3 linked regions of the Methylomonas sp. 11b genome follow. The protein of the gene in region 1 interacts with the protein of each later gene in a pairwise test. Links are inferred from orthologs where the notes say so. Each region holds a gene or a part of one and is shown on either strand. Other genes may lie near its edges.

Region 1 (8,791 bases):
CTTTCGCATCCAAACTGATTGAACTTATGCCTCGAAACAAGATGAACCTCAAAATTCCAAAAAAATCCATTTCTAACCACTTTACATCACTTTTGCACCACTATAGTTTTCAAAGGGGGCTTAGTCAAGAGGCATTTAAATTAAATTCTTTCTTTTTCTACAAGGACTTACGCAGGGTTGAGGTGTGTTGGGTGCTAGGGGTAAGGGTTTTGGGTAAAAATGATTTTTATCAAAAAGTTAATGATGGTTTTTGATGTGGATTGCAGTTATTAAGTGCTAATTCTCACTTTTTTGAAGGCGATTTGTTGTAGTGAGCAGATTGAATCGCTTGGCGCGAGACTGGCTTTGCTTGGTAAAAGTTTGGTGGTCACTGGGGTTTGGGTAGTGGCCATCGAGCCATTGGGCTCAATATCGTTGAATAGTAAGGCAAAGCTTACAAACTTTCCGGCTTTTGATCGCGTGTCAGCAGGTTTTGGACGGCTTGTTTAGGCGGGAGATGTTCGAATAACACCTTATAGACTTGTTCGGTAATTGGCATTTCGACGCCGTATTTTTGCGATAGGCGGTGCGCTTCTCGGGCGGCCGATACGCCTTCGACTTCCTGATTGATTTCGCTTAAAGCGTATTTTTGGTCTTTGCCTTGGCCTAATGCCAAGCCAAAGCGGCGGTTTCTGGATTGATTGTCGGTACAAGTCAAAATCAGGTCGCCGAGTCCGGCTAGCCCCATGAAGGTGTCGGCTTGGCCGCCAAGTTTGATGCCGAGGCGCATGATTTCGGTTAGGCCGCGAGTGATCAGTGCGGCTCGGGTATTGGCGCCAAAGCCAAGGCCGTCGGCTATGCCCGCCGCGATTGCCAGAACATTTTTGCAGGCTCCGCCTACCTGAACGCCAATTATATCGTTGCTGGTGTAGATCCTAAAACGTTGGTTGTGCAATCGTTCGCTGAGTTGGGCGGCGAAGCTTTCTGAGGTAGAGGCAATGGTGAGTGCGGTTGGCAGGTCGGCGGCTACTTCTTGAGCAAACGTAGGGCCGGAGAGTGCGGCGCTTTCGATATTCGCGCCCAGCACTTGTGCCGCTACCTCGCTTAACAAGGCGCCATCTTGGCAATCGAAACCCTTGGTGGCCCAGGCAATCCGCGAGCTTGCGCTGAGCATGGGTTTGATTTGCGCCAATGAGTCCCTAAAGGCGTGGCTGGGGACTGAAATAAGCAATACCGAGCTGAAAGCCACTGCTTCCTCAAGATTGTCGGTGAATTGCAGGTTTTCTGGAAAATGTACGCCCGGTAAATACCGTTTATTTTCGCCGGTTTGCTTTAGTGCGGCTATATGTCTGGGATTATGGCCCCACAAAAGGGTATCGCAGCCATTTCTGGCTGCCTGTACCGCTAAAGCGGTCCCCCATGAGCCGGCGCCAAGAATACTGATTGATGGTGGCATCCCGCTTAATTTAGCGTTTTTGCTTCAGGTTCCTGTTCAGCTTGTGCTTGTTGCAGGTGCTGCATATACAATGCGTCGAAATTGACCGGCGCCAAGATTAACTGAGGAAAGCCGCCTTTATTGACAAGATCGGAAATTACTTCTCTCGCATACGGGAACAAGACGTTGGGGCAAAAGCTGCCTAACATTGGGCCCATTTCTTGTTCGGTGAAGCCGGCTATCGAAAAAATCCCAGATTGATTTACTTCAACTAAATAGGCAGTGCTGTCGGCTATTTTTACGGTGACAGTTAATGTCAGGGATACTTCGTACATCGAGTTTTCGATGGGTTGAACGTGTGTGCCGAGATTAAGATCCAGCGCGGGCTCCCATTTTTGGGTGAATATCTTTGGAGCGTTGGGGGTCTCAAAAGAAATGTCTTTGGTATAAATCTTTTGAATCGCGAATTGCTTTTCGCTGGATGTGTTGATTTCGGCCATGATGATTATTTGTTGGGTTTGGTTGATTAATCTTTAGTTTTTACTGCTGACTTTGATGGGGAGTTTGTTGTCTTCCCAGGATTGCATGCCCCCAGTCATATTAAATACATTATCAAATCCGGCTTTGGTGAGCGTTTTGCAAGCGGCTACGGAGCGGGCGCCAGTCTGGCAGGTAACGATCATGGGATGATTTTTATGCTTTTCCAAAGAGCCAATTTGTTCTTCTAATTTGCCTAAGGGGATATTGATCGCATTTTCGATGTGGCTTTTGACGAATTCGTTGGTTTCCCGGACGTCGAGCACAACGACATCGTCGCTGTTCATTTTGGTTACGGCTATCAGTGGAGAAATGCTTTCGTACTTATTGAATGAGTTCGCGAGCAAGTCCTGGATTAGTAAGAAAATAACGCATACCAGCGAGAATGCTAGCAAATAGTGATTGGTGGCAAATTCTATATATTGGTCCATCGCGGTGGTTTATTTTAGTGGTTATGGAATGCTGTTTACGTGCCGCAAAAAACGCTGCGCATCATTTGAATCAGATGTATTACGCGCTCATCGTCGATAAAGTAGTAAACCCGATTGGCTTCTTTTTTGTAATCGAGAATGCCTTTGTCTCGCAGGATTGCCAGGTGCTGGGAAATATTGCTTTGACTCGTACCTACTTGCTCAACGATGTCTTGTACGCTGATCGAATTATTACCGAGCACACACAGGATTTTTAGGCGCAACGGATGAGACATCGCTTTCAAACAGCGCGCAGCCCGATTAATATCGTTGTCGTCGTAGTGGATGGTATCGTTTTTGTCTTCCATTTATTAACGATGATCGTGGCTAAGGTTAAGAACAGTGAGCGAACAATGGTACTTTTCGAACTATGACGACATCCTTGTGCTGGTATAATGTCGCTATGGTGCAAGTGGGTTTAATTGCTTGCGCTAACGCAATAAAAGGTGAGCAAATCTAACAGAGTGGGCTTTATTGTTCAATACCCTCGGCTAGAGGCTTAGGAAAATAGCTCGGGGCTGCGCGGGTGGACTCGCTTTTTGATGAGGCCAAATTTTATCTTCATTAACGCCTACACATTTAATGTTTGGAGTCTGTAACAAATGGCCCGCCAATCAAAACTGTTACTGTTGCTACCCGTGGAAATGACTGGACGGTCATTGTTGGTTGCCTAGTCGATGCGTGTCGGCAGCTATTTTTTGCTCACTTGGGTTGCGATTGTCTGGGCTTTGCCCGCTAAGAGCGATTCCGTAAAAGCCCGCAGTTTGGCAGAGGTGCAATCGCAAATTCAGCAAGTTGGCTATGACGTGAAAAGCCTGGGAGCTGAAAAGTCTCGATTGTTAGAGCAGTTGCAAAAACTGGAGCGGCAATACGGGGAGCTTGCAAATAGTCTGCGCGGCATCAAAGCCGAAATCAGGCAGCAAGAGCAGGCATTGCAGGAAGTGCGTAATAAAAGCGTTGCCACCCAAAAAGACATGCGTAGCCAGGAGAAGGAGCTTGAGGGGCTGATCAAGTCGGTTTATGCGATGGGCGGCGATAAAGAAGGCTTGAAGGTTATTCTCAATCAGCATAATCCGGCGGTATCAAGCCGAATGTTGGTTTACTACGATTACATTAGTAAGGCCCGCTTACAAAAGCTGCAGGCGATGGCTGAGGATTTCAAGGTTTTGCGGCAGTTGGAAGCACAAAAAGACACGGAAACTCAGCTGTTGCAAGTGTCTCTCGAGAAGAAACAGCAAGAAACCGAGGCGATGCAGGCGCTGAAAAAACAGCGAGAAACATTGCTTGCCGACATTCAGCAAGACTATGCATCGAAAAGTGTTCAGCTGGCTGGGTTGATGCATGACGAGAAAAAATTGCAGGCCTTGGTAGCATCATTACAGAAAACTGATGATAATGAAGCTCATGAGCCCGCGGTTGAGCCGGAGCGCGTGCTTGAGAAACGCGAAAAGCCTGCCGAACAACCCGAACCGCCTAAAAAATCCGAAGCCAACCCGGTTCGCGAGCCGGTGGGTCTATCTTTTGCCGAGTTGCAAGGAAAGCTGCCTTGGCCGGTGCAAGGTGCGATAACTGATCGTTTCGGCAGTCGCCGCTACGAGACAACCTGGGACGGTGTGGTGATTAGCGCTCGTGAAGGTGCCGATATTCATGCGGTTAATGCCGGGAGAGTTGTTTACGCCGATTGGTTGCGGGGTTATGGTTTGATGATCATTGTCGATCATGGTAAAGGGTATATGAGTTTGTATGCATTCAATCAAAGTTTGCATAAAAGCGTGGGAGAGCATGTTAGAGCCGGCGAGACACTGGCTTCGGTTGGACGTAGCGGTGGGCGTGCGGATGCGGCGTTGTACTTCGGCATCAGGAAAAAAGGTCGGCCCATTGATCCCGAGCAATGGTGCCGTAAGCCGGCCAAGGGTTAATCATTTACAGGAACAGGTTGTTGGAGTTTTAAAACACATGCTAAAAAACAGAAATATTTTGATTTTATTGGTCGGTTTTATTTTGGGTGCGACGCTGAGCTTGTGCAGCAGTGTCCTGGCGGAAAAGGAATCGCCCGTTTCGACGAAGGTGGATGATTTACAGGCCTTGCCTTTCGATGAGTTGCGGACGTTTACCGAGATATTCGGGCGAATCAAGCAGGATTATGTAGAGCCCGTATCCGACAAAAAGCTATTGGAAGATGCGATCCGCGGTATGTTGTCCGGTCTGGATCCGCACTCGGCTTATCTGGCTAGCGAAGAATACAAAGAGTTGCAAGAAGGCACTACTGGGCAGTTTGGCGGTTTGGGAATTGAAGTGGGCATGGAAAACGGCTTTGTTAAAGTCGTTTCTCCGATTGACGATACGCCTGCCCAGCGAGCCGGCATCAAGGCGGGCGATTTGATCGTGCGTCTGGACGATAAGCCGGTCAAGGGTATGACACTGGCCGATGCGGTAAAAATTATGCGCGGCGAGCCGGGTAGCGATATCGTGTTGACCGTGGTTCGCGAAGGTGAAGAGGCGCCGCTGAAATTTACGTTGACCCGTGACATCATCAAAGTCAAAAGCGTGAAAAACAAACTGCTGGAAAAAAATTACGGTTACTTGAGAATCAGTAGTTTTCAATCCGGTACCGGGCAAGGTTTGGTGGACGCGGTCGACGAACTGAAAAAAGAAAACGAAGGCCCGTTGAAAGGTATTGTGTTGGATTTGCGTAACAACCCGGGCGGTGTATTGAATGCTGCTGTCGATGTCAGTGATGCGTTTATCGAGTCCGGTTTGATCGTGTATACCGAGGGCAGAATCAAAAACTCAGAAATGCGTTTTAGTGCCACGCCTGACGATATTATCAACGGTGCGCCGATTGTGGTGCTGATTAATGGCGGCTCGGCTTCCGCGTCGGAAATTGTTGCGGGTGCGTTGCAGGATCACAAACGAGCCATCATCATGGGCGAAAAGTCTTTCGGTAAGGGTTCGGTGCAAACCATACTGCCGACCAGTAATGGCGCGGCGGTGAAGTTGACCACAGCCCGGTACTTTACGCCATCCGGTCGCTCCATTCAGGCGCAGGGCATTGAGCCTGATGTGACTTTGGCAAGAGTGAAGTTGGAGTCGTTGGAAAAAGCCAAGATCGAGTCGATTAAAGAAGCTGATCTGACGCACCACTTGACTAATGGTAACGCGAAGCCTGAGAAAAAATCCGAAGAAGAGGATAAAGATGATGCGAAAGATCAGTCTGAAAAAGACGGAGATACTAACGAATCCTCAGAAGCGGAAATTCGCGACTACCCTTTGCATGAAGCGTTGAATCTGCTGAAAGGTATCAGTATTATGAGAAAGTAACCTAAATGTATTAGGCAAATAAAAACCCGCTTGGCTATATTCGTCAAGCGGGTTTTTTATTGTCTGTTTTTTGTACTTCTTGTCAGGTGCTTAAGGCAATTCTCCGACTTTGGCTTAGTTCGTCGATGCCTGATAGCGTACCGAGAAATTGTTCATGGCTGCCAGGGCCTCTTGGATATGGTTGGGATCGGAAAACTCAAACGCATTCACGCCCACGCGCGCCAAATAAAATACTTGGTCAGGCAGGTAATCGCCGACGGCTCTAATTTCCCCTTGATAACCGTCGCGGCTCCTTAACAAACGTGCTTGCGAAAAAAGTCTGCCATCGCCGAATATCGGAAAATTAAGCTCTATTACACCAATTTTACTCAGGTCGTCAGTCAGCGGTTCAATTTGATCGCTGGGGATGAGTCGAACGCCGGTTTGGCTGGAACGTTTGATTAGTTGTTCTTTATCTGCCAGCCAACGAGCTAATGTGACTGTAATGTCGCCATTTTCTGGCAGCGGACTGTCGTCGGCAATAAAAGTCCAGGTGTTTTCTACCAACTGTCGATCTTTAATGATTTGCATAAACTCTTTCTTTAAATGGTTCCAGGCCAACGCGTTTGACGGTCTCTAAGAATGCTTCGTCTTCAAGGCGTTGCTTGAGGTAAACGTCTAATATCGTTGTGATGGTAGAAGTGATTTGGTCCTTGGGAACCGATGGCCCTAAACGTTCGCCTATTGCCGCTTCGTTTTCAGAAGAACCGCCCAAGGTGATTTGATACCACTCCTCGCCATGCTTATCGACGCCGAGAATGCCGATATGGCCGACACTTTGATGGGCGCAGCCGTTCATGCAGCCGGACATGTTGATTTTAAGGTCGCCGATGTCGTGGATATAATCCAAATCATCCAATGCTTCGTTGAGTTCTTTCGCTACACCGATAGAGCCGGCATTGGCCAGGGAACAAAAATCCAGGCCCGGGCAGCAAATCATGTCGGTGACGGTGCCGATATTAGGCGTAGCCAATTTGATGGCGTCTAGTTGCTGCCATACTGTAAACAGGTAGGCTTGTTTCACATCAGCCAAGACCAGGTTTTGTCTATGCGTGCTTCTAATTTCGCCAAAGCTGTATTTATCAGCTAAATCGGCTACAGCTTCGAGTTGCTTGTCGGTCATGTCGCCCGGAGGCGAGTCAGGGGCTTTTAGCGAAACGTAAACGCCACGGTAGCCGACGATTTTATGCTCGACGGTATTGTATTTAACCCATTTTGCAAAGGCTGTGTCAGCGGCTAAGTGCGCGTTGAAGGCGTTATCGTTGCTTGCCGACGCATCGTATGGCGGTGGTGCAAACTGCGCTTTCATCTCTTCTATACGTTCATTGCTCAGCAGCATTTCATCTTTGATGCGCAGCCATTCCTTTTCGACCATGGCGGTAAATTTTTCCAGGCCGGTTTCCTTGACCAGGATTTTGATGCGGGCTTTATATTTGTTGTCTCGTCTTCCGAACAGGTTGTAGACCCTTAAAATCGCTTCTAAATACGACAGCAGATGTTGTTTTTCCAGGAAGGGTCTAACGGTTTGGCCAATGATGGGCGTTCTGCCCAGGCCGCCGCCGGCTAGGATTCTAAAACCGATTTCATCCGCTTCGTTTTTTACCAGATACACTCCAATGTCGTGGAACTGCACGGCTGCGCGATCATGCGTGGCGCCGCTAACTGCGATCTTGAATTTGCGCGGCAAAAAGGCAAATTCCGGATGCAGTGTCGTCCATTGCCGGATGATCTCGCAATACGGACGCGGATCTTCGATTTCGTCCTTGCAAATGCCGGCTAAGGGGTCGGAGGTTGTGTTTCTCAGGCAGTTGCCGCTGGTTTGAATGGCGTGCATTTGCACGGTCGCCAGTTCGGCAAGCAAGTCGGGTACCCGGCTAAGCTCTGGCCAGTTGTATTGGACGTTTTGGCGGGTTGTGAAGTGGCAATAGCCCTTGTCATAGTCGCGAGCTACCGATGCCAGCTTGCGTAATTGCTTGGACGAGAGCAGTCCGTAAGGTACTGCGACACGAAGCATGGGCGCATGAGTTTGCACATACAAGCCGTTCATTAGGCGTAAGGCTCTGAATTGGTCGGGGCCGAGTTCGCCGCTTAAAAAGCGTTGGGTTTGACCGCGAAACTCATTGACGCGCTCCTCGATAAGTGTTTGATCTTGCTTGTTATATTGATACATTTAAAGGCGATGCTTGGTTTACATACTATTTTGCTAGGTATCTGAATAATATACTGGCCGGGATTAAATGACAAAGAATATTGTATGGTGATAACATGCCCGGTTAGTTTTTTCCGCTTTCAATAATGACTAAAACATAGAGGATAAAGGGGGCTATCTTGTTGCGCTTACTGTTAATTTTGGCCGGCTTGCTGTTTTTGCCGGAAATCGCCATGGCTGAAGAGTTTCACAACCTCGGCTTAACCGGAACCGAGCGGGGCATCTACACCGTTCTGATCTTTTTGGTGGCCTATGGTTTCGTGATGGCCGAAGAATTTACGCATTTGCGTAAATCTAAGCCAGTCATTTTCGCCGCAGCTGTGATTTGGGGGCATGTAGCGATACTGGCTCAGGAAGCCGGTGTGTCAGGTGAGGAGCTACACAAGGCTTTCGAACATGACTTAAAAGAATATGCCGAATTGATGTTGTTTTTGCTAGTGGCGATGACATACATCAACTCCATGGCGGAACGCAATGTATTCGAAGCGTTGCGTTCTTGGCTTATCAGAAAACAATTCGGCTACAAGCAATTGTTCTGGATCACTGGCATCATTACATTTTTTCTGTCGGCAGTTGCCGACAACCTGACTTCCGCGTTATTGGTCGGGGCTGTGGTGATGGCGGTCGGTGCTGACAACGAGAAATTCGTGTCTATCGGCTTTGTAAACTTGGTGATCGCGGCCAATGCTGGTGGTGCGTTTTGTCCTTTCGGAGACATCACTACTCTGATGGTGTGGCAGGCTGGTTACGCTGAATTCTTTGACTTCTTCAAGCTGTTTATTCCGTCAGTTGTGAACTTCG
Region 2 (10,711 bases), 1.6 Mb from region 1 along the record:
ATCTACTTCGGTAAAATCAGCTGCTATGACGACAATCACCGACAACACCGAAACTTGTTTATGCGGCTCCGGCCTGCATTATCTGGAGTGCTGCGGCCGCTATCACAGCTGCGAACACTTCCCGCCAACGGCAGAAGCCTTGATGCGCTCGCGTTTCAGCGCTTATGCCCAACGCAACGTGGACTATTTATTAAATACTTGGGAAACAAGCAAACGCCCCGCAGCAATCGATTTTTCCAAGGAAACCGCGCAGTGGCAAAAACTCGTTATAGTCGACACTAAGAAAGGCGGTACGCACGACAGCAAAGGCATGGTCGAGTTTAAGGCTTTTTACCGACAGGACGGCGAAGACTATTTCATGCACGAAATCAGTCGTTTCGTTAAGACGGATTCGCGCTGGCTCTATCTGGACGGCGTCATCAAAGCCGCGGGCAAAGTCGCGATAAGCACGGACACCGGCCGGAATGCGCCTTGTGCGTGCGGCAGCGGCAAGAAATTTAAACGTTGCTGCGGGCGCTGAAAACCAACCCGCTGAACCGTCACTAAGTCAACGAGCCGCATCCACAAAATTCAATTGCTTCCAGGCTTCGTACAGCACTATGGCAACGGTATTGGATAGATTAAGACTGCGGCTTTCCTTACGCATCGGCAAATACAGCTGCAACGCGGCCGGATGTTGATTCAGAAAGGCGGTTGGTAAGCCGCGGGTTTCCGGACCGAATAACAAGGCATCTCCAGCTTTATATCGTACCTCACTGTAACCGGTGTGACCTTTGGTGGTTAATGCAAATAAACGCTGCGGCTTGGCTTTTTCGACGTAATCGTGCAAGGAACCGTACTGGCGGATGTTCACCCATTCATGATAATCCAGCCCGGCGCGACGCAGACGTTTGTCGTCCAAGTCAAACCCCAGAGGCTGGATTAAATGCAGATGCGCACCGGTATTAGCGCATAAACGGATGATATTGCCGGTATTGGCCGGTATTTCCGGCTCGAACAAGACAATATCCAGCATTGCTTTAGTATTTTTCCACGTCCACCGGCGACAGTTTCCAAATCTCGCGGTTGTATTCGCTAATCGTTCTATCGGTGGAAAACTTACCGCTGGCCGCTGTATTCAGAATACTCATTTTGGTCCAGCGCTCTTGATCACGCCAAGTTTGCTCGACGCGCTTTTGCGCTTCCAGATAACTGCGGAAATCAGCGATAGTCATCCACGGATCGTGCGGACTTTTAATCGAGGCAATGATGTCGTCGAAAATGCCCGGCTCGAACTGATTGAAATGTCCGCATTCCAGCAAGCGCATCACGCCTTGCAAATCGCTGTCCTGATTGATGAACCATTGCGGATCGTAATGCGGCCGGAGCGCCTCCACTTCGGTTTCGGTCAAGCCGAACAGGAAGAAATTGTCGGCACCGACCTCTTCACGAATTTCGATGTTGGCACCGTCCAACGTACCGATGGTCAGCGCGCCGTTCATCATAAATTTCATGTTACCGGTACCGGACGCTTCCTTACCGGCAGTCGAAATTTGTTCCGACAAATCCGCGCCCGGACAGATTTTCTCCATCGCCGACACGCAGTAATTGGGCATAAACACCAATCTCAGCTTGTTGCCTACTTCCGGATCTTCATTAATGACATTGCCGACATTGTTTATCAGCTTGATGATTTTTTTCGCCATCACATAGCCGGGCGCGGCCTTGCCGCCGATCAAGACGCAACGATCCACCCAGTTTTGCGTATCGCCGCGTTTTATCCGATCATAAAGATGAATCACATGCAGCACATTCAAAATTTGCCGTTTGTATTCATGGATGCGTTTAACCTGCACATCGAACAAGGCATCGACATTGATCTCAATGTCGTGTTCTTCTTTTTTGTAATCAACAAGACGCTGTTTGCTGGCCCGATTTAAGTCGTACCATTTTTGCCTGAACGCGGCGTCTTCGGCGTAAGGCGCTAATTTGGACAGCTGAGAAAGGTCGGTAATCCAGCCATCACCAATAGTTGCGGTGATAAACTCGGCCAATTCCGGATTACAACCGGCCAGCCAGCGTCTGGGGGTCACACCGTTAGTTTTGTTATTAAATTTTTGCGGCCAGAGCTCGAAAAAGTCTTTAAACAAGCCCTCCTGCAACAACTTGGAATGCAATTCGGCGACACCGTTGACCGAAAAACTACCGACGATGGCCAAAAATGCCATCCGCACCTGTTTTTGATGACCTTCTTCGATGATGGACATCCGCGCCATACGTGGATTGTCGCCTGGCCAACGCGCGGACACTTCCGCCATGAAATGCGCGTTGATTTCAAAAATAATTTCCATCAAGCGCGGCAGCAAATGCTGCATCAGATTGACCGACCATTTTTCCAAGGCCTCGGGCAACAAGGTATGATTGGTGTAGGCCATCGTGTGCCGAGTGATGTGCCAGGCTTCTTTCCAAGGCAGACCGTGAATATCCATCAGCAAGCGCATTAGCTCGGCCACCGCGATGCTGGGATGGGTATCGTTGAGCTGAAAACAGTTTTTTTCGGCAAATTTACTGAAATTATTACCGTGGCGACCCACCCAGTTAGCGATGACGTCCTGCAAACTGGCGGACGCCAACAGATATTGTTGTTGCAGGCGCAAGGCTTTGCCGTTTTCGTTCGCGTCGTTGGGATACAACACCATCGTAATATTTTCGGCGGTGTTTTTCTCGGCCACCGCTTCGGCATAATCGCCAGCATTGAACTCTTGTAAATTGAACTCTTCCGTGGCGATGGCTTTCCACAAGCGCAAGGTATTGACCGTGCCGTTTTTATACCCTGGCACCGGCGTGTCGTAAGGCATGGCAATCACGTCATGGGTATCCAGCCAGCTGGTGCGCTTGTTGCCTTTTTCGTCGATGTGCGTTTGCGTGTGGCCGCCAAACTTGATGCGGTGCATGTACTCAGGACGCTCGATTTCCCAAACATTGCCCATCCGCAACCAATGATCCGGTTTTTCGACTTGCTCGCCGTTGACGATTTGTTGCGAAAACATACCGTATTCGTAACGCAAACCGTAGCCGGTGACCGGCAATTGCAAGGTGGCGCAACTGTCGATGAAACACGCGGCCAAGCGTCCCAGACCACCGTTACCTAAACCGGCATCCGGTTCGCTTTCGATGAGTTCCTCAGCTTCCAAACCCAAATCGTAAAGTGCTTGCGTCACGATATCGTCAACCCCGAGATTCAACATGGCGTTGCTCAGCGAGCGCCCCATCAAAAACTCCATCGACAGATAGAAGGCTTTTTTACAGTCGGAGTCCCGATAGACGTTGTAGGTTTTTTTCCAGCGTTCGACCAGACGGTCGCTGATCGCCAAGGACAAGGCCTCGTAGGCGTAATGCGGAGAACGGCAGTTTTGATCGCGCCCGAGACGATGACTGTAATAGTGTTTGAAATCGGCGATGAAATGCTTTTTTTCCATGCCCAACTTGGGGAGCTTGGTAATATCGGCGGCGGGATTACTCTTATTAAAGACTCTATGCGGCATAGTGCTTACCCTTGAGGACAGTGAAAATTAAAAGCCGTGGGCCGCTTGATTGTGCAAGGCTGAAAGCGATGCAGAAAGGCCCTCTAAATCGAATTGTCGGGCAGCCGCGACGCCCGGTTTGAAGCGTCGCGGTTAAACATTAGTTCAATTTGCCGTGGCATTGCTTGTACTTTTTACCCGAACCACAAGGGCATGGGTCGTTACGGCCCACTTTGCTGCCGAGTCTGACAAAAGGCTGCTCCGCGCTCTCCGAGTCTGAGTCAGACTGAGCTGCTTGTGCCGCCGGCTCTTCTTCAAAAATGGAGTGAGCTTCCGCGTGTTCGTAATGCATTTCCAGCGGTGCTTGGCGTTGTTCGTCGATAGCTTGAACATCCTCTTCACGCGCCACCTGCACTTTGGCGAGTATGCCTACCACTTCCTGTTTGATATGCGTCAACAGGCCGGTAAACATTTGGAACGACTCGCGCTTGTACTCCTGCTTGGGATCTTTTTGCGCATAGCCTCTGAAATGAATACCTTGGCGCAATTGGTCCATCGCCGCCAAATGTTCTTTCCAGCTATTATCCAGCACTTGCAACATGACCGATTTCTCGAAATGCCGCAGCACTTGCACGCCTACGGCCTCTTCACGGGCACGACTTTCTTGTTCGGCTTTTTCGATGATCAACTGGCGCAATTTCGGTTCGTTCAGTGTACGGTCGCTCTCCAGCATTTCCATTAACGGCATCTGCAGATTAAACTCTTGCTGCAAATGCGTTTCCAAACCACGCACATCCCATTGCTCTTCCATGGTTTTCGGCGGGATGTATTCGGTGATGACGTCGTTCAGTACGTCGGCACGAATCGCGTTGATAATGTCGTTGATGTCTTCGGCAGCCATCAATTCATTGCGCTGCGCGTAAATAACCTTACGTTGATCGTTGGCGACGTCGTCGTAAGCCAGAATTTCTTTGCGAATATCGAAGTTACGATTCTCCACCTTGCGTTGCGCGCTTTCGATGGAACGCGTCACCCAAGGATGCTCGATAGCTTCACCTTCTTCCATACCCAGTTTTTGCATCAAGCTGGCTACCCGTTCGGACGCGAAAATCCTCATCAAGTCGTCTTCGAGAGACAAATAAAACCGTGTGGAGCCGGGGTCGCCCTGCCGACCGGAACGGCCACGCAATTGGTTGTCGATCCGCCGCGATTCGTGGCGTTCCGAACCGATCACATGCAGACCACCGCTAGCCAACACTTTTTCATGTCTTTCCAGCCAAGCAGCGCGTACTCGCTCTTTATCGGCTTCGCTGGCATCCGGACCCAAGGCTGCCAGTTCGGCATTCAGATTACCACCCAGCACGATGTCGGTACCGCGACCGGCCATATTGGTAGCGATGGTGACAGCGCCCGGCATACCGGCATTTTCGATAATGTGCGCTTCGCGCTCGTGCTGTTTGGCATTCAAGACTTCATGGCGGATGTTTTGTTGTTGCAGCATCCGGGAAATCAATTCAGAGTTTTCTATCGACGTCGTACCGACCAAGACCGGCTGGCCGCGCTGCACGCAATCCTTGATATCTTCGATGACGGCGTTGTATTTTTCCCGCGCCGAAAGATAAACCAAATCGCCTTTGTCTTTGCGTATCATCGGTCTGTGGGTAGGAATAACCACCACTTCCAGACCGTAGATTTTGTTCAACTCAAACGCTTCGGTATCCGCAGTACCGGTCATACCCGACAACTTGTTGTAAAGCCGGAAATAATTCTGGAAGGTAATCGAAGCCAGCGTTTGGTTTTCGTTTTGAATGGTCACGTTTTCCTTGGCTTCCATCGCTTGATGCAAACCCTCGGACCAGCGCCGACCGCTCATCATTCGGCCGGTAAACTCGTCGACTATAATAACTTGGCCATCCTTGACCACATAATCCACATCCTTCTGGAACAGCACATGCGCCCGCAAAGACGCATTCAGGTAGTGCATCAAGCGGATATTCGCGGCTTCGTATAAGGTCGAGCCGTCGGCTATCAAGCCGTGCTCCGCCAACAAGCGTTCCACATGTTCGTAACCGGCTTCGGTTAAATGAATCTGCCGGGACTTTTCGTCCACCGCATAATCACCGGGCATTTGATCCTGTTTCTCCGGATCGTCGGCTTTTTCCTGTTTGGTCAGGTAAGGAATGATTTGATTGGTCTTCAGGTAAATATCGGTACTGCCTTCCGCCTGGCCGGAGATGATCAACGGCGTTCTGGCTTCGTCGATCAGAATCGAGTCAACCTCGTCGACGATGGCAAAATTCAGATCTCGCTGGACTTTTTGTTCCAGGCTGAAGGCCATGTTGTCACGCAGATAATCGAAACCAAATTCGTTGTTGGTGCCGTAAGTAATATCCGCCGCATAGGCAACCTGGCGTTGCTCGTGGGTTAAATCGCTGACGATGACTCCGGTGGTCAAGCCCAGGAAACCGTATAGTTTGCCCATCCATTCCGCGTCGCGGCGGGCCAAGTAATCATTGACGGTAACGACATGTACGCCTTTACCCGGCAAGGCATTCAAATAGGCGGCCAGAGTGGCCATCAGGGTTTTACCCTCACCGGTTTTCATCTCGGCTATCTTGCCGCTATGCAAGACCATACCGCCGATCAACTGCACGTCGAAATGCCGCATGCCAAATACGCGGGTCGAGGCTTCCCGCACGGCGGCAAAGGCTTCTGGGAGTAAATTGTCTAAGTCTTCGCCTTGGGCCAGGCGGTCGCGAAATTCCTGCGTCTTGGCTTGTAACGCCGCATCGGATAATTTTTCGTATTCGGCGGCCAGCGCGTTGACTTTCTTGACTAACTTGCGTTTCTTCTTGACCAGCCTGTCGTTGCGGCTGCCAACTACCAATTTAACCAGCTTACCCAGCATGATATTTCCAGAGTGAGAGTGAACCAAAGTTTGCGATTATAAACGGTATGGGGCAGCTGTGACCAGAAAACAAGCCCGGCAAGCTAGGACGATTGACCAGCCGGTTTTTGTAAATCGGCTATTTAAATACCGCTATCGGCCATTTAAAACGCGATTTTTGCTTTGCAGCCGCAGCCTAACTCCACAATTGGGCGATTTCCATCAAAGCAAAGTCTGCGCGCTCGCTGGAACATGGACAAGCCTATCGATCAGCGTATAATTCGCCGGCTTCGGCCCTTGTGGCGACAAGCATTCGACATCATTACTGGCTTTAAAAACTTATGAAAATAGTGATTCTCGGTGCCGGCGTTACCGGCTCTTCGGTTGCCGGCGCATTGGCCAGTGAAGAAAACGATATTGTCGTTATCGATAAAAATGCCCAATTGCTCACCGCATTGAAGGGCCGCCTGGATATAGCCACCGTCGAAGGTAACGCTGCCCATCCCAGCGTGCTGGAACAAGCCGGTATTCAGGACGCCGACATGGTGATTGCGGTTACCGACCGCGACGAGACCAATATGCTGGCCTGTCAGGTGATTAACACCCTGTACAGCAAACCCAAAACCATCGCCCGGGTGCGCGCCATCGACTTTCTAAACCACCCGGAATTATTTGCGCCGGGCGGTATTGATATTGTCATCAGCCCTGAGCAGGTGGTCACCGAATCCATTCATAATCTGATCAAATACCCCGGCGCGCTGCATGTGTCGGAGTTTGCCGACGGCTTGGTCAGGCTGTTCTCGATTCGCGTGGTGCCGACCGGCTTTCTGACCGGTAAACGCATCCATGCCGTGAAAGAAAAACTGGCCGACAGCATGATCCGGGTCGCCGCGATTTTCCGCGACGGTAAAGCCATCGCGGTAAACGGCGAGGCGGTGATCGCCACCGGCGACGAAGTATTCTTTGTCTGCCCCCGCGATAAGGTCCGTAAAACCTTGGTGGATCTGCATAAACTGGAATCGCCGATCAAAACCATTATGCTGGCCGGCGGCGGCCACGTCGGCAAGCGGCTGGCAATTGCCTTGGAAAAAAACTACCACGTCAAAGTCATCGAGCAAGACATTGAGCGAGCGCGGGAAATCTCCAACGATTTGCGTAACACCTTAATTCTACACGGCGACTGTACCGACGAATCGCTACTGCAAGAAGAAATGATCGAAGACATCGATTTGTTCTGCGCGATTACCAATAATGACGGCATCAACCTGATTGCCGCCGGTCTGGCGAAAAAACTCGGCGCCAAAAAAGCCATCTGCCTGATCAACAACAATTCCTACCTGAAATTATTGGACGGCACCGAAATCGATCTGGCGATTCAACCAAAACTGGAAACCTTGGGCGGCATCCTCAAACACGTGCGTAAAGGCGACGTGGTCGGCGTCAGCTCGGTATGTGGCGGGAGTGCGGAAGCAATTGAAGCCATTGCTCACCGCAGCAAGAATTCCAGCTCCGTGGTTGGCTTGCGGGTAGATCAGGTCAACTTACCGGACGGCGTGATATTAGGGGCGCTGATTCGCGAAAAGGAAGTGATTCCGGTGCATCACGACACCGTATTCGCGGAAGGTGATCACGTAGTGATGTTTGCGCTGAACAAGAAAATGGTCAGAGACATCGAAGGCTATTTCCAGCCGATCTAATCCGCCAAATCGGCATCGATAAAAGCCAGTGCCCGCTGCGGCAAACCGTCTTTGCTCTCGCCTTGCAAAGACCTCTGACTGTCTTCATGTACCGCTGTCATGAACTGCAACAATTGCATTTCAATTTTCATTTTTTCCTGCGGCTCTTGGGCATCCCACATTCGATTCAATAACTGCTTGGCGTGATGGTGGATCGTGAACGCCACTGCTTCCGGTAGATGGGCATAACTACTGCGCAAAGACTCCTTCAGCTTATCCAGTGATTGCAGATATTGCTGATAGTCTCTTAAATCTTGCTGACATTGGGTTTTCACCATCGCCAGCTCGTTGCTGTTGCGGGCTTTGTTGACGGCCAACTCATGAGCCAATTGCTGCGACTGTTTTTTCAGTTGCGCCACCAAAGCCTGTTCCGCCAGCGCCTTGGTTTGCCGCAGTTCGGCGACATCTTCGTGCCTGGATAAATGCCATTGCAGATTGTCGTCGCGACTGCGCCGCAAAAACGCCAGTGCGTCACCCAGCCAGCGACTAATCGGCGACATGGAGCTGTTGGCGTAAAGCCAGCATCGCCGCGGAATCGGCTTGTTTACGATACGTGCGCAAGGATTTACGCAGATTTTTATATCGAGCGGCCGGCAGTTGCGCCCGCACCGCTTGCAATTCATGGCTAATTGCCACAGATAAGGCCCAGGCCTGTTTGCGGTTATCGGCTACCAGCAGGCGTTGCCGCTTGAATCTGTGCCAATAACTTAATTGTCGGCATTCGGCAGACTTGCGCCGCGCCAGATCTTGCTGGCGAACCTGTAAAGACAATAGTTGCCGCACCGCCGCCGATTCGCGGCTGAAATACCCGCGCAGTTCGCGGCAAACCGCCTTAAATAACATCATCAGACCAAGCAAAGCCAACAAAACCAAAGCCAATAACATCACTTTACTGGCTAACAGATAAAACAAACCCATCAACAAAGCCAAACCAAACTGCAAACAGACAAACCCTAGCACAAACAGCAGCATCGCCAGGCTGCCTATCAGTAGTCCGCCATAAAAAAGCCGTCCGAACATGGGCATCAAGGCCGCTCAATAAACTCCAGCGCATTGCCGTCACGGTCGCGGCAAAACAGCGCCTTGCGGCCGGAAATACTCACCGTATAAGCCGTACCGGTCCGCTCCAGATCTTCGCGCAAAGCATCAACCGAATCGATATGCATCGCCACATGCCGATCACGACCGCCATGCGCCGGCCTGCCGGTTGTTGGATCGGGATTATCCAATTCCAGCAAATGAATTTGCTGGGCGCCGATTTGCAACCAGGCACCGGGAAACGGCAGATTCGGCCGCTCAGTCTGCTCCATTCCCAACACATCGCGGTAAAAAAGCAGCGATTGCTCGGTATCGGAGACGATCAAACTGGCGTGATGTATCGTGAAATTATGTTTGGACATAGTAATCAACAGGTGAGTAAGACCAAGCGATTATACCGCCCGATTATTTTATCGAGTAGGTTTTCAACCAAGGCAAACTGGCAACGGTGCCAGCGGTCGGCCGGTACTCGGCCCCAACCCAACCTTGATAGTCCGACGTCGCGATAATGTTGAACAGGCTATCGAAATCCACGGCGCCGGTGCCCGGCTGAGCGCGGCCTGGGCAATCGGCAAACTGAATATGGCCGATCTTATCCAAATGTTGACGTAAAAATCCGGCACAATCTTCGCCCATTCGGCTCATGTGATAAATGTCGTATTGTATGAATAAGTTCGGATGATCGATTTGCTTTAGCGCATCCAGCATCTTCTGACTGGTGTCGAAAATAAAGCCAGGCATGTCATAGCTATTGACGGCTTCGAATACGATTTTGATACCCAAATCGGCAAAAGCTGAAGCGGCGTAAGCCAGATTTTCCAGCAAAGTCGTTTGATATTCGCCCAAGCGTTGTGGGTCCAAACAACGACCCGGTAACACGTTAATAACGTAGGGCTTTAATCGTTCGGTATAAGTCAGCGTCTGCTCTACCGCGGCTTTAAATTGATCGCGTTTTTCCGGAACCGCCGCCAAACCCTCGCCACCTTGCAGCAAAGTATCGGCATCGACATTGAACAACACCAACTGCAAATCCTGCTGATCCAATATATCGCAGATTTGTTCGGCGGGTAGCGAGTAGGGAAACTGGATTTCCACTGCATCGAAACCGCACTGTTTAGCCGCCTGAAACCGTTCCGGCAACGGCAGTTCAGTAAACAATAAACTCAGATTGGCGGTAAAGCGCAGCATCAGTCTTGGGCGTACAGTTTGATGAGCGTCGCGGGATCTTGCTCCAAAAAGCCGCCACTGCCGTGCAATTGCATTAGTTGCGCAGCCAAGCCCGACATAGGTATCGCACTACCCTGTTTGCCGGCTAAATCGACGGCCATATTTAAATCTTTCAATAAAGTTTTCACGCGCCACTTTACCGGTTCGAAACGCTTATCGGCCATTTCCGGTCCGACGATTTGCAGTGGCTTGGAATCGGCAAAGCCACCGGCCAGCGCTTCGGGAATTTTTGCGGCGTCGACACCGGCGGCTTTTGCCAGCGCCATCATTTCTGCTATGACTAGCACATTGCAACTGACGATCATCTGATTGCAGATTTT
Region 3 (10,197 bases), 1.0 Mb from region 1 along the record:
CTTCGTTGACCTTGAAGATTTCCTTGCACGGAATGCCGGCTTCTTTCAACACCCTGGCAGTGCCGCGCGTAGCGACGATTTCATAGTTTTTCGCAATCAGCATTTTGGCTAATTCCGGCAACTTAGGTTTGTCGGCGTCGCGGATACTAATCAAAACTTTGCCGCTGTGGCTCAAATCTACACCCGACGCGCGCTGAGATTTAGCAAACGCTTCCCCGAAGGTCTTACCGACGCCCATGACCTCACCGGTCGATTTCATTTCCGGCCCCAACAACGGATCGACGCCGGGGAACTTAATGAATGGGAACACCGCTTCTTTCACCGAGAAATACTCGGGAATACGCTCTTCGGTGATGCCCTGTTCTTTCAAGGATTTACCGACCATAACCCGCGCGGCGATTTTCGCCAGCGGATAACCGGTAGCCTTGGACACGAACGGTGCGGTACGCGAGGCGCGCGGATTGACTTCCAGCACGTAAATAGTTTCGCCTTGAATCGCAAACTGGGTGTTCATCAAACCGCGCACTCCCAGCGCTTCGGCCATTTTCGCCACTTGCGCACGCAATTGATCCTGCATATGCACGGGCAAATCATAAGGCGGCAAGGAACACGCCGAGTCGCCGGAATGCACGCCGGCTTGCTCGATATGCTCCATCAAGCCACCGATCAACACAGTTTCGCCGTCGTAAATCGCATCGACGTCCATTTCCACCGCATCGTCCAGAAAGCGATCCAGCAGCACCGGCGAATCGTTGGAAACGCTAACCGCTTCTTTCATATAGCGACGCAAGCCTTCCTCGTTGAACACGATCTCCATCGCCCGTCCACCCAACACATATGATGGACGTACGACCAACGGATAACCCAGCTCGCGAGCGGAATTAACGGCTTGCTCTACCGAACGCGCGGTGGCATTGGGCGGTTGCAACAGATTCAGACGCTCCAGCAATTTTTGGAAGCGTTCGCGGTCTTCGGCCAAGTCTATGGAATCGGGCGAAGTGCCGATAATCGGCGCACCAGCGGCCTCCAAGGCCCGGGCCAGTTTCAACGGTGTTTGTCCGCCGTATTGGACGATCACACCCTTCGGCTTTTCCAGTTCGATGATTTCCAGCACGTCTTCCAGCGTTAATGGCTCGAAATACAAACGGTCCGAAGTATCGAAGTCAGTAGAAACGGTTTCCGGATTACAGTTGACCATGATGGTTTCGTAACCGTCTTCACGTAACGCCAATGCGGCATGCACGCAGCAATAATCAAATTCAATACCCTGCCCAATCCGATTTGGACCGCCGCCGAGAATGACGATTTTTTCTTTATTGGACGGATTGGCTTCGCACTCCTGCTCATAAGTCGAATACAAATAAGCGGTATCAGAAGCGAATTCTGCCGCACAGGAGTCGATACGCTTGTATACCGGACGGATGCCTTTTTTATGTCTGGTATAGCGGACTTCCGATTCTTTGGTTTCCAACAATTTTGCCAAGCGTCTATCGGAAAACCCCTTACGCTTCAGTCGCAACAACTCACCCGGCTCCAATGTGGCCAGGGTTTTGGTAGACAAGGTTTTTTCTGTGACAACCAAATCCTCGACCTGCGCCAGGAACCATGGATCAATCTTACAAGCCTGATGAATATCTTCGAAACTCAAACCGCTGCGAAAGGCGTCAGCCAGATACCACAAGCGCTCAGGACCGGGATAACGCAACTCCCTGAGTATAATGTCTTCGCTGTTGGCATCGCTTAGATCGGCAATTTCATCCAAACCATCCACACCCACTTCCAAACCGCGCAAGGCTTTTTGCAAAGATTCCTGAAAAGTACGACCAATCGCCATCACTTCGCCGACCGACTTCATCTGCGTCGTCAGACGGTCATTGGCTTGCGGGAATTTTTCGAAGGCAAACCGCGGCACCTTGGTGACCACATAGTCAATAGACGGCTCGAACGACGCCGGTGTCGCACCGCCGGTGATTTCATTGCGCAGTTCATCCAACGTGTAGCCCACAGCCAATTTGGCCGCGACCTTGGCAATCGGAAACCCGGTGGCTTTGGAAGCCAATGCCGACGAGCGCGACACCCTGGGGTTCATCTCAATGACGATCAGCCGACCGGTATCGGGATTGATGGCAAACTGCACATTGGAACCGCCGGTATCGACGCCGATTTCCCGCAATACTGCCAACGAAGCGTTACGCAGAATTTGATATTCCTTATCGGTCAAAGTTTGCGCCGGCGCGACGGTGATCGAATCACCGGTATGCACGCCCATCGGATCGAAATTTTCGATCGAGCAGATGATGATGCAGTTGTCTTTTGAATCCCGCACCACTTCCATTTCGAACTCTTTCCAACCCAAAATGGATTCTTCGATCAACAATTCGCTGGTCGGGGACAGATACAGGCCACGCTCGCAAATTTCGATGAACTCTTCGCGGTTATAGGCGATACCGCCGCCGCTGCCGCCCATCGTAAAGGAAGGACGAACTACCGTGGGGTAACCGACTTCTTCTTGTGCAGCAAACGCTTCTTCCATGTTATGCGCGATTTTAGCTCTGGACACTTCCAGACCGATGCGTGCCATTGCTTCATTGAACAGCGCGCGATCCTCAGCCATATTGATGGCCTCCTTGGTCGCGCCTATCATTTCCACGCCATATTTTTCCAGTACGCCGTGCTTGTCCAGCGCCAGCGCGCAGTTCAACGCAGTCTGGCCGCCCATGGTCGGCAGCACCGCATCGGGGCGTTCTTTTTCGATGATTTTTTCGACGGTCTGCCAGTCGATAGGCTCAATGTAAATCGCATCGGCCATATCCGGGTCGGTCATGATCGTCGCCGGATTGGAGTTGACCAGAATCACCCGGTAACCCTCTTCTCGCAAGGCTTTGCAAGCTTGGGTGCCGGAATAGTCGAACTCGCAGGCCTGACCGATGACAATCGGTCCGGCGCCCAGTAATAAAATCGATTTTATGTCGGTTCTTTTTGGCATATCACTCTGTATAAAACTTAAGCGGAACGAGGCTGATTCATCAAATCGATGAAATCGTCGAACAAGGACTCGACATCGTGCGGACCAGGGCTGGCTTCCGGATGCCCTTGAAAGCTGAAGGCCGGCACGTCGGTGCGAGCGATGCCTTGCAAACTACCGTCGAACAGCGACACATAGGTTGCCTTTAGATTGGCCGGCAAAGAATCCGGGCTGGCGGCAAAGCCGTGGTTTTGGCTGCTGATCATCACCCGACCGGTTGCCAGTTCTTGCACCGGGTGGTTGGCGCCGTGATGGCCGAACTTCATTTTTTCGGTTTTTGCGCCGCTGGCTAAGGCCAATAACTGATGCCCCAAGCAAATGCCAAACACCGGTACTTTTTTATCCAAGATGGTTTTAATCGCTTCGATTGCATACGTGCATGGCTCCGGGTCCCCTGGGCCATTGGAGAGAAATACACCGTCGGGATTCATTGCCAAAACCGTTTCGGCTGGCGTAGTAGCCGGCACAACCGTCACCCTACAGCCGCGATTGACCAGCAAACGCAGGATATTGCGCTTAATGCCAAAATCGTAAGCCACGACATGTTTAGTCAGATTGGGCGCTTGAGTATGGCCTTCGCCGAGTTTCCAGACGTTTTCGGTCCATTCGTAGCTCGTGGCCGTCGTCACTTCCTTAGCCAGATCCATACCTTGCAGACCAGGAAAACCTTCGATCGCCTGTTTCGCGGCATCTAAATCAACGCTCTCGCCGGCCATGATGCAACCGCGCTGCGCGCCTTTATCCCGCAGCAAACGGGTTAACTTACGGGTATCGATGTCGGCAATCGCCACCACTTTGTGCTCGCGCAGATATTCCGGCAGGGTTTTAGCGTTACGCCAGCTGCTGGCCAGCAAAGGCAAGTCGCGTATCACCAGACCACTGGCAAACACTTTTGCCGATTCGTCGTCTTCAGCGTTGGTACCGACATTGCCTATATGCGGATAGGTCAATGTGACGATTTGCCGTGCGTATGACGGGTCGCTGAGTATTTCCTGATAGCCGGTCAGTGCCGTGTTAAAAACCACTTCTCCCACGGAACAGCCGTCGGCACCGATCGAAATGCCGTGAAACACTGTCCCGTCTTCTAGTACCAGTAATGCAGGTTTGTTCAAGATTGGCCACCTTAGATGTAGAAAACGGGATAAGTCTTGCGACTCATCCCGTTCCTGATAGATAAAAACTTGAGTGATTTTACGAAATTATGGCTGTTTGGTCATTAACAATTTTCTAACTTGGTGCGTCGCTAAGATTCTGATCGTTCACAAAGACACTGTATTTATTGCCAATTCCACCTTAGCCGGACTGCCCTGGTGCCAGCAGCCACTGCAACGGGCTATGCAGGGACAACAGGTTCATTCAGTGTTCGAATTTGCCGATTTCAGCTTTCAGTTTTTCTTGCTGTTCAGCCGTTAACAACATAAAAATCTCATGATCAAGCTTGGATTTTTCCAAAGCCATCTGCTGATGCATAGCGGTAGATTTCTCAAGCAAGGCTTTGGTCTTTCCCTCATCGTAATCGGCGGAAAAGCTCAAAGCGTGCAATTCGCCTCTCAATGCATGCTCTTCTTTAAAACGGGCCTGCCCGTCGCCGAATCGGGTCTTCATTAAATTTTTGATATCGGCTTCCTGCTTTTCGCTGAGATCAAGTTTCTTCAAATACCGCGGCAAATGTTGCTCGCCGTCCGCTTCGCCGAACATATGCATCGGCGGTTTGCCGCCGCCGTGGTGTTCGCCATGCGGTGGCTGAGCCATCGCGGTTAAGGGTAACAAGCCGAGTAACAATACTAATTTTTTCATAAAAAATGCCTCAAAAATGATGATAAACATAAGGACAAAACCTGTTCGATTTCGTCGTAGTCAGTATTTCAAATCAGAGGTTAAGTGCTGTTAGTGCCGTGTAAAATCAGGTAAACCCCGCTGGTTGTCGGCGGAAGCCGGGGCTATGATGATGAGCACACAGCCAACGAGCGACAATCATGCACAAAGTGTTAATTATCGATGACGACGTAGAACTGGCCGGATTGTTCCAGGAGTATCTGGCGCAGGAAGGTTTTGCGGTGGACGTCAGCAATACCGGCGCATCCGGACTGCAACATGCCCTATCCGGCGAATATCAACTGGTCATTTTGGACATCATGTTGCCGGATATCAAAGGCACCGAGATATTGACGCGCATCCGCCTGGAAAGCAGGGTTCCGGTACTGATGTTCACAGCCAAGGGCGATGACGTCGACCGCATCATTGGCCTGGAATCCGGTGCCGACGACTATGTCCCCAAGCCTTGCACGCCCAGAGAGCTGGTCGCAAGAATCCGCGCAATTTTGCGCCGAACCCAGCCCGCCGCCAATCTCTCGCCCGGACCGATTGTGGCCGGCCCGCTGAAACTGTGGCCGGAAAAACGCAAAGCTGCCTGGTTCGAACAAGACCTGGACCTAACCAGCACCGAGTTCAATTTGCTGGAAACTTTGGCCAGTCAGGTGGGCCGGGTCGTCAGCAAAAACGAGCTCTCCGAAAAAGCTCTGGGACGGCCACTGGCACGTTTCGATAGAAGCATCGATGTGCATATGAGCAGCATCCGCCAGAAACTCGGCAACCAGCCGGACGGCCGCTCTTACATTCAGACCGTGCGCGGCCAAGGCTACCAGATGATCAAGGAATAAGATGGGCAGATTGTTCTGGAAGTTTTTCTTTGCGTTCTGGCTGGCGTTGTTAACGGCGGGCATTGGTGTGGGTACCGCCGTTTGGCTCAGACACTCCGCGCAGCAAAACCTGTCGTCCAAGGCGGCCGATGTCGTCGATGTCAGACGCGCCTCGCTGGTCAAACTGGCCGCCAGCACGTTGCCGCATGGCGGCGTCAAGGGCTTGCACGACTTTATTCAGACCTTACAAAACACCCGTTTCCCACCGATATACGCAGTAGACGATACGGACCGGGAGTTGTTGGGCAGGCCGTTAGCGACAGAGGTATTGCAACAGGCCCGAGCCTTACATCGAAAAAATGCCTACCCGGATGCCATACAAATGATTTCGGCCGACAACGGTCACCGCTATTTGCTGTTCGTGCCCTTGCCAGAGCACGGCTTTGGCGACCTGTTCAGGCCGTCATTTCCGGGTCATCCCGGACTATCTCCCTTTGGCTTCGACGGCCCTATGCCTGGAGATCGGCCGCCCCCGCCGAGCGGTAACCCGGAGGAGCATAGCCCTCGCCCGCACCGCGAACCGCCCGCGCCGATTTTACCGATAATCTCCGGCTGTTTGGCCAGTCTGCTGTTCAGCGGACTGTTGGCCTGGTATTTCGCCAAACCCATTCGCAACCTGCGCGATGCGTTTAGCGCTGTGGCTCAAGGCCGGCTGAATACGCGAATCGGTAATGCAATGGGTAGACGGAGCGACGAATTGGCGGACCTGGGTCGCGACTTTGACCATATGGTGCAAAAAATCTGCTCGCTAATCAGTGCCCAGCAACATCTGCTGCACGATGTGTCTCACGAACTGCGCTCACCGTTGGCGCGGATTCAGGCGGCTATCGGTCTGGCCCAACAACAACCGGAAAAATTGCCGGCCACGCTGGAACGTATCGAACGTGAATCGCAACGTATCAGTGATTTGGTGGGCGAACTATTGATGCTATCGAAGCTGGAAGCGGGCGTCGCGCCGGAAAAAATCGACCGAATCAATCTCGCCGATCTGTTGGCCGATATTGTCGCCGACGTGCGTTTCGAGACGGGACCAAAGAGTATCGCTTTGAGCTATCACGGCAACATCGATGCGGTGGTCGAATGCCAAAGCGAACTATTGCATCGCGCTATCGAAAACGTGCTGCGTAATGCGGTGCAGCACTGTAAAGCCGAAGGCACGGTATTAATTGCCGCCGATTTCAGTAGCGATAATCATTGCTTAAGAATTCGGGTGGACGATGACGGCCCTGGGGTACCCGCTCAGGATTTGACGGCTATTTTTCAGCCGTTTTTCCGTAGCGGCCAAGCACAAAAGCCGCACAGCACCGGCCTGGGACTCACCATCGCGCATCGCGCCGTCGAAGCGCATGGCGGCAGCATCAGCGCCAGCAACCGGCCGCAAGGCGGTTTAAGCGTGCTGATTGAGATCCCGTTTCCAACCCGGCAAGCAAACCAGAGGTAAGTATGTTTAAATTCAAAAAGTGGATGACAGCCCCGCTGATCGCTTTACTGTCGGCATGGGCACTAAGCGCGAACGCCGACCCGTTTCACCATCACGGCGGTCGGCATTTCGGCGGCCATTTCCGTCCGGGTTTTGGCTTTTACTTTGGTGCGCCACTCTATCCCAGACCGTTTTACCCGGCTTATCCTTACTACCCGGCGTATCCGTATTACCCGCGGGAAATTATCACCGTACCAGTGCAACCCCCGGTCTATATTGAACGCGAGCGCAGTCAACCCCAGAACGGTCCCTTAGCCGAAGGCTACTGGTATTACTGTAACGATCCGGCCGGCTACTATCCTTACATAAAAGAGTGTGCGAATGGCTGGCAACAAGTCGAGCCCACGCCGCAAAATTAAAGGGAGACCGCAAACATGAACACTAAAAAGCAAATGGCGGGAATCTGCGCGGCACTGGCCTTCAGCGGCTGCGCCCATATGCCCTCCGGCCCCAGCGTAATGGCGCTGCCCGGCACTGGCCTATCGTTCGAACAATTCCGCCAGGACGATTATCAATGTCAGCAATACGCGGCCGGGCAAGTCGGCGCCACACCGAACCAGGCCAGCGCCGATAGCCAAATTGGCAGTGCAGCGGTCGGCACGGCAGTAGGCGCAGCAGCCGGCGCCGCAATTGGTGGGGGAGGCGGAGCGGCAATCGGCGCGGGCTCCGGTTTAGTAGCCGGGACTATCGTCGGCAGCGGCGAATCAAGACGCTCCGGCTATGCCACTCAACAAGGTTACGACAATGCTTATGTGCAATGCATGTATGCCAAGGGGCACAGAGTACCGGTATCCGGGCAGTTTTCTTACCAATCGCCAGCCCCCAGAACGGCGCAACCGAGCATTCCACCACCACCTCCCGGATCACCACCGCCGCCACCGTATCAGTAACGGTCAAGAAGAGCTTGCGGAGCTAGAAAGTCATCCGCAGGCCGGCTTCCAGGATATGGTCAGAAATATTGGCTTGCCCTAAGCGGGTTTCGTAACGCACGAATCCGGATCCGCCATTGGGTAATGTTGCACTAACCGAACCGCCGAGGTTGAGATAATCGCGGTCGGGTTCACCGGTCTGAATCGTAAAATTGCCCTGCCCTGGCTCGGCCTGCGCCAAACGCATGTGGATCAAACGATTGTCGTTAAGGTATTGATGCTCCCATTCCACGCGAGCTGCCGGCGTGAACACCCCCCATGGCGTGCTGAGCGCATAACTGATTTGGGTACCGAGATTACTGACGAAGGAATGATTGATCTGCTCGCCGGTGATGATGTCGAAGCCGTTGCCGCTTTGCTCCTGATATCGGGCGATGTTCATGCCCAAATACTCCAAACGCAGATAAGGGCCGATGGCCCATTCGTCCCAATTAAAGTCTTTGCCGCCGCTCAAGGCAAAACCGTATTGATTGCCGGTGGTTGTAGACGTGGATTGGCCGGCGAAGCCGGAATAAGCATATTGGCGATTGAAGGCATAGTCATTAGCGCCATAATTTCCCACCCAATCCAGATAAATATCCTCGGGCAAATAATAGCTACCGTAAATCGCACCCAGATAGGTATCGCTACTCATATTACCGGCTGAATCGGCGTACTGCGTAGAAGAGTGCGTGTAGTTAAACGCCGCGCCAACCACCAATTTATCGCTAAGCCGATAATCCGCTCCGCCCGTCACGGTGCGCGCTTGCGAATCGAAGCCGCGATCCCAGGCGTCACCTTGCAGATTGGCAAAATTAAACCGGGTTTGCAAAAACAGACCCAACGGCGAATCGCGGAACAACTCGTCATCGCCGGCTGCGCCGCCTAGCCCCTGAGCGCCCAAGGTATTGGCGGATAATTGGATACCGTTAAAGTTAACCGACAATGGCGCACTGCCGCCGCCAGCGCGTAAACTCGCCAACCGGGTGAGCGGACCATCCATGCGCGTCGCTCCCAATTTCACCGGCCCGGCCATCTGGCTCGGCACTTGATCGGGAGTCAAAGCGGCAACCGCACTGGTTTGCTCCTCCGGACTGAGCGCCTGTAGTTGCAAGCACCGGGTAGCCAAAATGCCGCTTGGAGTAGTGCAAGCCTCGTTTAGGGCTGGCGCAAAGGTCTGTTGATTAAAGGTTAATTCCGACGCGGTAGTAGTCTCTTCGGCAAAAGGCTGCAAGCTCCAGGGCGCCAATTGCCCCCTACCGCCACCAAAACTGCGTATCGCCCCCAAAAGATACTGATTTTCGGGCAAAGTCGGATCTACGTAGATATTGTAATCGCTGCTGATGTTGCTTAATTGGTTTACACCATCCGCCAATACCAGCCGGCTGGCATACAGCGCAGCACCGGGCGTGCTATTGCCATCGATTAACTGCAAGCCGTTGCCGCTCGCCACTGTCACCGACCCCCAGGCAAAATTATTGATCGCACCGCTGGTGGTTTGTCCTTGGTCGCTGCCCGTCAAGCTCATTGCGTGTTGCGTGGCGTTGGGTCCGCTGAAAACCAGATCGGCATTCGCGGTATTCCATAGCGTATTTTGCGTACTGGCATTATTGAAATCACCGGTCACAATGAAAACATCGCCGGCACCGCCCACCAAATAGCCGCTGGAACCTATCGAAAGATTGTTGAATTGATTGGTCGACGGATCGCTCTCATAGCGGCCGTTATTCGTAAAGTTGCCGGTAAAAGCCACCGAGGTGTTAACCGTTCGAAAAACACCGTCGTTACTGACATTGCCATCAAATCGATGCGGATTGGTACCGGAAATATCGACGCGTCCTTGAGCACTATTATAGAAATCGCCGGCCCCGGTAATGAGTCCGGTTTGCGTCAGATTAAATTGGCCGTTATTGCTGATGGTCCCAGCATTGTTAAGCACGCCGTGATTGTTGAAAGTACCCTGATTACTCAGTTGTCCGGCATTGCCGAAACTACCCTGATTAACCAGTTCGCCGACGTTTGTCAGCGTATTGCCGGTAACATTGTCAATGCTGCCGCTATTGACCATCTGTCCAGCATTCTCAA

What was found.
Region 2: the proteins of secB (region 1) and secA interact in binary tests that used the Escherichia coli proteins (3 or more experiments, as listed by UniProt). The link is inferred for Methylomonas sp. 11b from one-to-one orthologs.
Region 3: the proteins of secB (region 1) and METH11B_RS0121675 interact in binary tests that used the Escherichia coli proteins (3 or more experiments, as listed by UniProt). The link is inferred for Methylomonas sp. 11b from one-to-one orthologs.

What each region holds. Positions count from the first base shown.
Region 1 is NZ_KI911557.1:3,457,894-3,466,684, forward strand. What follows is about bases 178-2,883. They hold secB (protein-export chaperone SecB), read right to left. Parts: upstream 1,915-2,883; coding sequence 1,441-1,914; downstream 178-1,440. Other genes in these bases: gpsA (NAD(P)H-dependent glycerol-3-phosphate dehydrogenase), read right to left, coding at 434-1,435; METH11B_RS0116620 (rhodanese-like domain-containing protein), read right to left, coding at 1,948-2,238; METH11B_RS0116625 (ArsR/SmtB family transcription factor), read right to left, coding at 2,418-2,729. Outside these bases: division/cell wall cluster transcriptional repressor MraZ, read right to left, coding at 1-40; METH11B_RS0116630 (murein hydrolase activator EnvC family protein), read left to right, coding at 3,099-4,340; METH11B_RS0116635 (S41 family peptidase), read left to right, coding at 4,378-5,742; METH11B_RS0116640 (DUF934 domain-containing protein), read right to left, coding at 5,857-6,312; METH11B_RS0116645 (nitrite/sulfite reductase), read right to left, coding at 6,299-7,951; sodium:proton antiporter NhaD, read left to right, coding at 8,164-8,791. UniProt on the Escherichia coli protein: One of the proteins required for the normal export of some preproteins out of the cell cytoplasm. It is a molecular chaperone that binds to a subset of precursor proteins, maintaining them in a translocation-competent state.
Region 2 is NZ_KI911557.1:5,098,825-5,109,535, reverse strand. The notes cover bases 3,464-6,722. They hold secA (preprotein translocase subunit SecA), read right to left. Parts: upstream 6,412-6,722; coding sequence 3,664-6,411; downstream 3,464-3,663. Other genes in these bases: METH11B_RS0124455 (glycogen/starch/alpha-glucan phosphorylase), read right to left, coding at 3,464-3,524. In the rest of the region: METH11B_RS0124465 (YchJ family protein), read left to right, coding at 26-520; tRNA (uridine(34)/cytosine(34)/5-carboxymethylaminomethyluridine(34)-2'-O)-methyltransferase TrmL, read right to left, coding at 548-1,015; more of METH11B_RS0124455, read right to left, coding at 1,020-3,463; Trk system potassium transporter TrkA, read left to right, coding at 6,732-8,087; METH11B_RS0124440 (hypothetical protein), read right to left, coding at 8,084-8,626; METH11B_RS0124435 (hypothetical protein), read right to left, coding at 8,613-9,152; METH11B_RS0124430 (VOC family protein), read right to left, coding at 9,152-9,526; METH11B_RS0124425 (hydroxypyruvate isomerase family protein), read right to left, coding at 9,570-10,352; METH11B_RS0124420 (NAD(P)-dependent oxidoreductase), read right to left, coding at 10,352-10,711. UniProt on the Escherichia coli protein: Required for protein export, interacts with the SecYEG preprotein conducting channel.
Region 3 is NZ_KI911557.1:4,488,110-4,498,306, reverse strand. Bases 4,099-6,843 are described here. They hold METH11B_RS0121675 (response regulator transcription factor), read left to right. Parts: upstream 4,099-5,001; coding sequence 5,002-5,685; downstream 5,686-6,843. Other genes in these bases: METH11B_RS0121670 (ATP-binding protein), read left to right, coding at 5,687-6,843; METH11B_RS0121680 (Spy/CpxP family protein refolding chaperone), read right to left, coding at 4,382-4,822; carA (glutamine-hydrolyzing carbamoyl-phosphate synthase small subunit), read right to left, coding at 4,099-4,137. Outside these bases: carB (carbamoyl-phosphate synthase large subunit), read right to left, coding at 1-2,986; more of carA, read right to left, coding at 3,004-4,098; more of METH11B_RS0121670, read left to right, coding at 6,844-7,165; METH11B_RS0121665 (hypothetical protein), read left to right, coding at 7,168-7,563; METH11B_RS0121660 (glycine zipper family protein), read left to right, coding at 7,579-8,094; METH11B_RS0121655 (autotransporter family protein), read right to left, coding at 8,117-10,197. UniProt on the Escherichia coli protein: Response regulator member of the two-component regulatory system CpxA/CpxR which responds to envelope stress response by activating expression of downstream genes including cpxP, degP, dsbA and ppiA.